4 regions of the Desulfofundulus sp. JL263-se genome follow, and region 2 is predicted to be linked to each of the others. Evidence: riboswitches for the same ligand, from Rfam matches in the RefSeq annotation. Region 2 holds a riboswitch; each other region holds the start of a gene.
The links. Region 2 has a riboswitch for cyclic di-GMP ahead of ACX4JR_RS06630 (methyl-accepting chemotaxis protein). Riboswitches for the same ligand answer to the same signal wherever they lie in the genome.
Positions count from the first base shown of each region.

Region 1: it holds a riboswitch for cyclic di-GMP, as region 2 does, so the genes downstream of both, flgB (flagellar basal body rod protein FlgB) here and ACX4JR_RS06630 (methyl-accepting chemotaxis protein) in region 2, are expected to answer to the same signal.
Region 3: it holds a riboswitch for cyclic di-GMP, as region 2 does, so the genes downstream of both, ACX4JR_RS14590 (HD-GYP domain-containing protein) here and ACX4JR_RS06630 (methyl-accepting chemotaxis protein) in region 2, are expected to answer to the same signal.
Region 4: it holds a riboswitch for cyclic di-GMP, as region 2 does, so the genes downstream of both, ACX4JR_RS13435 (hypothetical protein) here and ACX4JR_RS06630 (methyl-accepting chemotaxis protein) in region 2, are expected to answer to the same signal.

Region 1 is NZ_CM149993.1:1,721,841-1,724,039, reverse strand. Features, by position in the region: gene fliE (flagellar hook-basal body complex protein FliE) at 1-166, opposite strand, end outside; gene flgC (flagellar basal body rod protein FlgC) at 202-645, opposite strand; gene flgB (flagellar basal body rod protein FlgB) at 645-1,049, opposite strand; cyclic di-GMP riboswitch class I at 1,215-1,301, opposite strand; gene ACX4JR_RS08765 (flagellar protein FlaG) at 1,424-1,783, opposite strand; gene flgN (flagellar export chaperone FlgN) at 1,811-2,199, opposite strand, start outside.
Region 2 is NZ_CM149993.1:1,306,135-1,308,333, reverse strand. Features, by position in the region: gene ACX4JR_RS06630 (methyl-accepting chemotaxis protein) at 1-1,166, opposite strand, end outside; cyclic di-GMP riboswitch class I at 1,393-1,475, opposite strand; gene ACX4JR_RS06625 (hypothetical protein) at 1,696-1,950, shown strand; gene ACX4JR_RS06620 (hypothetical protein) at 2,083-2,199, shown strand, end outside.
Region 3 is NZ_CM149993.1:2,808,380-2,810,578, reverse strand. Features, by position in the region: gene uvrC (excinuclease ABC subunit UvrC) at 1-570, shown strand, start outside; gene ACX4JR_RS14595 (helix-turn-helix domain-containing protein) at 592-918, opposite strand; cyclic di-GMP riboswitch class I at 1,056-1,145, shown strand; gene ACX4JR_RS14590 (HD-GYP domain-containing protein) at 1,228-1,848, shown strand; gene ACX4JR_RS14585 (hypothetical protein) at 1,861-2,199, shown strand, end outside.
Region 4 is NZ_CM149993.1:2,603,339-2,605,537, forward strand. Features, by position in the region: gene ACX4JR_RS13430 (hypothetical protein) at 1-444, opposite strand, end outside; gene ACX4JR_RS13435 (hypothetical protein) at 461-1,093, opposite strand; cyclic di-GMP riboswitch class I at 1,390-1,475, opposite strand; gene ACX4JR_RS13440 (hypothetical protein) at 2,041-2,199, shown strand, end outside.

The sequences.
Region 1 (2,199 bases), 420 kb from region 2:
CAGTAAGGAATTGTTTGATTGCCCCTTCCGCTTCTTTTTGGGACTTGTTCAGGTTTTGCAGCGACTGGTTGAGCATCTGGGCAAAAGATTCTTTCTTCTTGGAAGAGGCAGCGGATTGTTTTTCCGCTAGCGTTACAGGTTGCGGAAGAATCGCATTTATATTCAACCTTTACTCTCCTTTCCCGGGTAGGGTAAGTTATTTTAGCCCCGGCTTATCTCCAGTGCCGCCAGCGCCACGTCTTTGGCTGCCTGCAAAGCGGTGACGTTAGCTTCATATGCCCTGGTGGCAGCCATCATATTGGCTATTTCATTGGTTATATTAATATTGGGGTAGGCCACGTAACCCGCCTGGTTGGCGTGCGGGTGAGAGGGGTTATACACCAGCCTGGGCTCATTTTGATCTTCGAGAATTTTAATTACTGTAACCCCTCCCGGCCGGTAACCGGTACCGGCCGGGCTGTGCTTTAATTCCCTTTTTAAAACCTGGGAAAACACCGGGACTTGCCGCCTGTAAGGGGGATTTTTCCTGTCTTCGGGGCGTCCGGTGCTGTTCATATTGGCAATATTGTTGGCTATTGTATCCAGCCACAACCGGTTTGCCGTCATTCCGGAACCGCTGATGTCAAAGGCATCGAGCAAAATTATTACCTCCCTCCCCGGATTACTTCACTTATTATAGACTTGCGCATATTGAAAATTTGCGCTGCGGTACGGTAAACAAGGGTATTTCTGGCCAGGTTAATCATTTCTTCGTCCAGATCCACGTTATTACCATTTGCCCTCATGGTGGTATTTTCCATTTTAACCACTTGAGGCTCCAGTTGGGACAGAGTTGGTATGTTGGAAATGTGCCGGGGGTGGCTGGTTAAGAGTCGCGGCTGTTTTTTGCTTAAGGCTTTTTTTAATTCTCCCTCAAACCTTACCTTTGATTTTTTAAAATTGGGGGTATTTATGTTGGCTATGTTATCTGCAATTACCTTTTGGCGTAAATTTGCCGCATCCAGTTGTTTAATTAAAGCCAGGTTAATTTTGTTGTTATTGAAAAACATGACCAATCACCTTTGGAAATAACTTTTAACTTAAATGGTTTACTACTGGTGATAAAGGCATTATTTTTCTTTACTTCAACAAAATGTTTGAACATCCTGCAAGATATTTATTATATTAAAAAATCCTCCGGAAAAGGCCAGAGGATTTTGTGTAACCTGCTTTTGCAGGGCAGCTGGCTGTCATAGGCTCAAGAGCCCTTAGACCCTCTAGCTTTGCGCCATTACCTTTCGGTAATTTTGCCTAAATATGTCGTTGTATACCATAGAATATTATATAGTTTACTGCCCAGGAAAAGTCAATTGATAATTTATTAAATGTTATCAATTTGACCTAAAAAAACAAAAACCCGCTTTAATTGCGGGCGTTTCTCAGGCTAAATCAGCTCATCCACAATTATTCCCAGCATTTCCTTGATATGGGCCACAATCTGTAATATCTTGTCCGGGGGGATTTTCCGGATTACCTCTTTGGTTTCTGAATTTATTACCGAAATCTGCATTTCGCCGCTTTCTTTGTGCAGCTTAAACCGGAGTTCCGTATTATAGGTCATCATGGTTTTATTTAACTGCTCTATTGCTTGTTGTAGCTGCTGCTCGGAAGGTTTTTCCCTTTGACTGGTTTCCGGATTATTAAATGCTTCTATTTTTTTCCGGAAATTCTGTCTTAATTGAGGACTATCGGGAGATTTCCGAAATTGAGTAACACCGGAGGGGGCTGTGCCCTGGATTTTCACTCTTTCACCTTCTTTAAAATGCTCAACTTATTTTTTCTTATCCACAAAAAATCCCTGTACCTGCCGGGGTGATTTTGTATATGTTTTGACTGAAAGTTTCCCGGCCTGTAAAGATTTCATGCGGTCGAGCAGCCGGGACATGAACTCTTTAAACCTGGCCCGGTTGTCATCATTAATCTTACGCGCTTCTTCCAAAATTTCCGTGATATCGCTTATCATATCCTCCATGACGGCATAGAGTTCCCGCCTGCCGCCCGTCTTGTCGAGCTTTTCTTTTAAAAAAGGTATTTTCCGGTCGATTTGGTCTATCATGTCAATGTATTTTTGTCTCTCATCCAGCAAATCCTGCAGGTATTGTATAAATTTTTCGCCTGTGGTGTCCCTTGTTTTAAGCGCTTCAGCCTGCTTGCGGGTTA
Region 2 (2,199 bases):
TCTCTGAGAGTGACAGCCACATTCTTAAGATTATTAACCATATTGTTGAAGGCATTAGCAAGCTGGCCGATTTCATCATACCGGTTCATAATAATTTTAACAGTCAGGTCTCCCGTAGCAACCTTAGCAGCAACGCCTGCCAGTTCTTCTACCGGCCTTGCTATGCCGCGTGCAATAAAGTAACTAAGTAACGCTATAGCAATAGCAAAAATAATGGTGATTAGCACTATGGAGCTTTTCATCTTGTATACGCCTGCAAAGGCTTCAGCCTCATCGATTTCTACTATTAATCCGGCAGGCTTATCTCCAAGCTTAATAACTCCCAGGTTCCCCAGCACCTCATTACCAAGATAATCCAGATAAACGGCCTGTACACCAAATTTATAATCCCCGGCCTGGATAGCAGAAGAAAGAAGTTTTACTGCTTTAGTATCTATAGTTTTTTTCAAAGCAGCACCTTCCTTATATTCACCCAGTCTGGTATTGGTTAGGAGCATGCCATTGGCATCAATCAAGTAGGAATCACCAGATTTTCCCAGTTTTTCAACTCCCACATGAACAAGGTCATCTATCTGTTTTCCTGAAAACACTAAATTAACAGTTCCAACGATTTCTCCAGAATTACCCTTACTTTTAATCGGTGAAGATACAACCATAATATTGTCATTTATAACATCTAAGTAAAACAGGGAAGACCAGTTTAATTTTCCTTCCAGAGATTGTTGTATATAGTCACTGGTTGATACGTCAGTCCCTTCAATTTCTTTTCTGGTACTGAATACCACTTTTCCCTGCGGGGTAGTTACAAAAATAAAAAAGTAACCATATTCCTCAACAACTTTATAACAAAATTGTTCAAGTATGGATTTTCTTTCAACCCAACGAGAATCAGTCGTATCCCAGTCTGCTTCTTTTAAGATATTCATACTCTGATAAATATCGCGGGAATTAGCTATAAGCTGGCAATCACCTTCTCTTTCGGCGAAGTAATCATTTAATTGTGTAACTGTTAAGCTCAAGAACAAGTTATTGGCGTCGAAGGCTTCCCGTCGTATGTTGTCACTGGCATTGCGAAAATTTAAAATACCGATAAAAATGGTAGGTACTAAACCTATCAACAAAAACAAAGCAATTAGCTTAACTTTTAAACTTAATCTTTTAAACATATTACGCACCTTCCTTATCTATGTATTAAATATGTTTATCAAGCTGCACAGTCAAAAAGCTGATTAAAATTTTTTAAATATGGATTTTAATCAGCTTGAGGCCGTGCAAAACCGAAGAAAGCCCGACCCGGACACCGCACATATGCACCATACCAACTCTTTAGAAAACACATGACGAAATAGGCAGCCAAAGGCTGCCTATCAAAGAAACAAATAACTAATCCTTCTCGGCAGCCTGGCAATCATAGCTTGTGCCTTAGACCCATGGCTTTGCGCCCCACCCTTTCGAGTGGTTTGCCCTTTTCAGGATTTTGCATTACTTTACAGATAAGCACTCTACTAACTTTTAAAATAACACTTCAGGAACGTTCGCGTCCAAAGCACATCAGCTCAAAAAAGAAAGATACTTATCACCTCCCTAAAAGAATTATTTACAAAAACAAAGCGCAGAAACCTGGAAATATTGCATAATATTTCCAGGTTTCTGCGCCAGCTAAAATAAAGTAATATCCTCTTATTACTTTATTTATTGTTGGTTGGTTGGTTGGTTGGTTGGTTGGTTGGTTGGTTGGTTGGTTGGTTGGTTGGTTGGTTGGTTGGTTGGTTGGTTGGTTGGTTGGTTGGTTGGTTGGTTGGTTGGTTGGTTGGTTGGTTGGTTGGTTGCAAAAAACATGCCAAATGCCCCCTCGAAATTTTTATGAAATATTCATACCCATCCATATGGGATTACCAAGCTAATTGGAAATTGAAGTTAAGGGTATCCGATATTTTTTTATTAATATAAACAAAATTTATGCTTGTCAATCGTTAAAAATCCCTGAAAATTAAAGGAAAATCCTATTCATACAAGAAAAATTTCATATAATTAGGGATAAAGGCAGTCTTTGCCCAAATTTCTAAAATGAGGGAGGTTAAAATGAAAGAGAAGGATATTACAGAATATGGTAAAATTTGTTTGTTAAATTCAATTAAGGTGGTGATTGACGGGTTGGTAGTTGATAGACTTCAAGGGTTCGCAAAATTTACAAGGAGG
Region 3 (2,199 bases), 1.5 Mb from region 2:
AAAACCGTAGAAGGGGCCGATGATTACGCGGCTATGCGAGAAGTTATAAAACGCCGTTTTACCAGGGCCAAAGAGGAAAAGGAATTGATTAACACCGGTCAATTATCCACCAAAGAAGCAAAATTTTACCGCCTGCCCCAGATGGTGCTGGTGGACGGCGGTAAGGGGCAGCTTTCAGCCGCAATATCTGCCATGCAGGAGACAGGCTATGATTACATTCCCGCTTTCGGGCTGGCTAAAGGGGAGGAATTAATTTTTATACCGGGAAAACCGGAACCGGTGAGGTTGCCGGGGGGCTCAAGGGCCCTGCACCTGCTGCAGCGGCTGCGGGACGAAGCTCACCGCTTTGCCGTGACTTATCACCGCAAAGTGCGAGATAAAAAGACCTTGCGCTCCCTTCTGGACGAGGTGGAGGGTATAGGGCCCAAAAGGCGCCGGGAATTGTTGAAAGCCTTTGGTACCATAGAGGAAATTAAAAAGGCCAGTATAAAAGAACTGGCTGCGGTTCCCGGCATGAATTGCCGGGCTGCCGAGGCGGTTTATAATTTTTTCCGGCGGACCGGGCGGTAAACTGCCGGTTACGGTTTTTCGCTATTCTTTGAGTGTTTTTACGTAAGCTTTTAAGACCGTGGTAACAAATTCAATATGCTGGGATCCCATACTGCTTATTCTGTAAAGTAATTGCATTAGTTCGGCAGGCAGTTTTTTGTCCGGTGAATCAACGAATAACAGGTATGGCTCAACATCGAGGGTATCTGCAACTTTTTCGATAAGTTCCACGGACGGGTTTTTTTGTCCACGTTCAAGATATCCCCAATAGGAGGGGGTAAAGCCGGCACGGAGTGCCGCTTTTTTTTGAGTTAATCCCTGTTGTCGCCTGAGGCGGCGTATATTTTCACCAATAATTTTTTTCAGCATGGAATTTCCTCATGTAAATCTCCGCAAATTTTCCAAGATTTTGGAACAAAAAGACCAATTAATTACACTGCCGGTTTAGTTTTATTGAAATTTGTCGCCCGGTAGTTGTATAATAATTCCTGTAGTTCAAAATATCTGTTTCACAAAGGCAAACTACATCGAAAGAGTAGGGCGCAAAGCCATGGGTCTAAAGTGCGTACAAGCACCATGATCGCCAGGCTGCGGGAGAAACAGTGTTATTTTTAACTATAGTATGTATTCCCCCCTGCCTCGATGAATATGCCTTGTGTTACCGTGGGGGTAAAAAAATTGCACTTCAATCCGGAACTTGTCAAAACCATTTTAAAAGGGTTTTCCGAAGATTTGCTCGAACATTCTCGCAACGTGTGTTATTTATCCATAAAATTGGCCGAATATCTCGGCCATACTTCCGAGCAAATAAAAACACTGGCCGTTGGTGCTTTGCTCCATGACATCGGTAAAAGCTGCATTGATGAAGGTATTTTAAATAAACCCGGCAGGCTAACAGGAAAAGAATTTGCGGTTATTAAACAACATACGGTTTTAGGTGCTAAAATGATCAGCCAGTTTAAAAATGCCCGCAGGTACCTGCCCATAATTCTTTATCACCATGAGCGCTGGGACGGAAAGGGTTATGAAGGCCTGTCCGGGGAAGAAATACCGGAACTAGCTCGTATTGTAACCATAACAGACGCATTTGATGCCATGACCAGTTCTCGCCCCTACCAGGAAACAAGAACGTTAACCGGTGCCCTGCAAGAATTGAACGCAAATAAAGGTACCCAGTTTGCACCGTATTTGGTGGAAGCATTTGAAACATTTATACTGGATTTTTTGAAAAACCGTTACAATGTGCGGAATTTTGGTGAATATTTAGATATTGATATTCTTCTCCGTGGCATAGGTTGAAAAGAGGTTTTTATGGTGGATAAGAAGAAAGTAGGTTCCGGCAGAAGGAAAGCTGAGCTGGAAGTCCATTTTTCCGAATTTGACCTTCCTCCAATGCAGGATGTGTTGTTAATTGGCAGGCGTGCACCCATAGGTCCCGAGGCGGTGCGAAGGATGGTGGATGCCCTCGCTCCCGGGCAGTATGAGATAATACCAGTCCAGGACAGCCCTGTAGAAGCCGTAGTTGTCAAAAGCATTCTTTTTAACTGGATATCACGGGATATATTGCTCGATTTCATACTTGAAGAAGCTAACAAATTAACCAGTGAAGAATCTTTGATTAAAGCAAAAATAAGTGTTACAGTTTCCGTT
Region 4 (2,199 bases), 1.3 Mb from region 2:
AGCCATCGAAGACCGCAGGAGTCCCGCCAGTTTATCCGAAAAGCAGTACCGCTGAGCTAATCTTTTGTCCGGGAGGTTTTTAGCTAGACTATCAAGGAGTACCTTATATTCATTTAGTAGGTGTGTAAAGTCAAATAACTGCTCTATTTCCTCGGCAAGCTCTTTTGGGTTTGCCACACGGAAATATGTCTCCATGAGCTCTTTAAAGGAAAGAGTGCAATCTTCACGTTTAGCCTCTCGCTCTAACTTAACAAGCTTTGAAAGCCTTGATTCTATCGGTGCTATCGCTTTTTTTACATCTGCACTGGCCTTTGCAGGGATATATTTTGCAAGGTAATTAAAAATATTGGAAGGCAGTTTTTGTTTCAAGTGATTTTCCAGGTCGCGGTACTGCGATTTTGGCTGGCGAAAGTAAGTTTCAAGTTGTGCATAGCTTACTTTCATATTAACCCCCCAACATTTAGAACAAGTCGAAAATATCGAGGCCGCTGCTGACACCATCTATGGCATCAAGACCTTCAAGAATGTCGTGCACCTCAGAGAAATCTAAACTTGTACTCATATTTTCTACGTGGCCCAGAGGGCTAAAATCCCTTATGAAATCCACTTCTGGGTATTCGATATCGGCATGGTTTGAACTTTCGGACACGACGGTTTCGCCCCCCATCCCATTGGATGCCGAAGAAAAGACGAGGTGACCGTCTTGGAACACTGAATGCCCGCCCATGGCATTTGGCATGGATGTAAGCTCTATCCCACCATCTGCACTTTCAAAAGTTTCTCCTCCAAAAACATTAGGACGTGAACTGCCAATTTTATGTCCCAAAACGCTGCTTCCCTCATAAAAATCAAATCCACCGAAATGATTACGCTGAAGAGAACCGGCAATTATACTTCCTTGGCTACCAAGCGCGTCGATTATGTCATAACTGCCATCAAGGTTTTCCTGCACGATGAATGACTTGTCACCAAAGATATCGCCAACCCAGTAGTCGCCAAGTGTATCTCCGACCATTGGTAAGGACATTAACCCAGAAGTCATATTTAAGCCTGTCATTTTACCGAATATAAAACTATACAGGGCTGCAGACATTTTTTTCTCACCTTCCTAATTTATTTATGAGTTGCTCTTTTGAGGCATATGTAACCTATTACTCTATTTGATGGGAGCCGCAAAGCAAAGCGATGGCTTCTGCGCTGGCCCCTATAAACATGGGTGCAGGGCTCCATATCAAGGGTAGCTGCTCGATCTTTTTTAGAAAGAACAAACTTTCTGTCATTTATAGGAAAGGAGCCTGTTGGGTTAGGTATTTTATTTTAGTAATCACTAAAAGCAGAAAAAACGACCATGCTGCTTATGGCCGCTTTTGATTAAAAATCAAGCATTCTTTAAGCAGCTTGGCAGCCATAGCTTTCAAAGCCTTAGGCCCATAGCTTTGCGTCCCGGTCTTTCGACCGGTTTGCCCGGTTTTTAAAAATAAAGCTAACAAGAATATACAATAAGATGGCGAAAGTAAACTTGATATATTTAGCAGTGTAAAGGTACTAGGTGTCATAATGCCAAATATTGTTGAAATGTGTTGGCATATACTGCTTAATAAGGTAAGTTATTCTAATAATTCAATATTTCTATACATTATATAAATTTCCTGCAAAGAATTAGAACTTTTTTGCCATTTTATAAAGCTTTAAATCCTATAATTACAGAGTATTTTTCATTTCGCGGAATAAGCGAAACCAAATCTGCTGGAAATATAGATACACAAGCTTGAGAGGGATAATGGTATGGATACAGTTACCCCGGAGCGGTTAACGGAATTTGAACAATACTTAATTAGCACCGACAAAAAGACCAGCAGGTGAGTCTATTTTCTCTCTGGTATGAAAATCAATGGGAGAAGTCTTCTCCCCTTCCTGCCTTACACCCGTTGAGTTTAGCAAGTATAAACGCTTGCTTAATGAGTAATAAGAAACCAGCCACTTATAATAAAGCAATGGTAGCCCTTAGTATTTTGTAAATGGGCTATTAAAAGGAGGATATTGCCAGCATGGCCTAGAAGGAGAGCGAAATGGTTATCAAAGAAGGAACAGCTGCAGCTATTGCGGGCTATCTCAAAGAAGTATGATATTTTCAGGGATGCTGCGGTAATCATGCTTATACTCCAAGGAAGGCTGCGGGTGTCCGAAGGTGTTTACCTT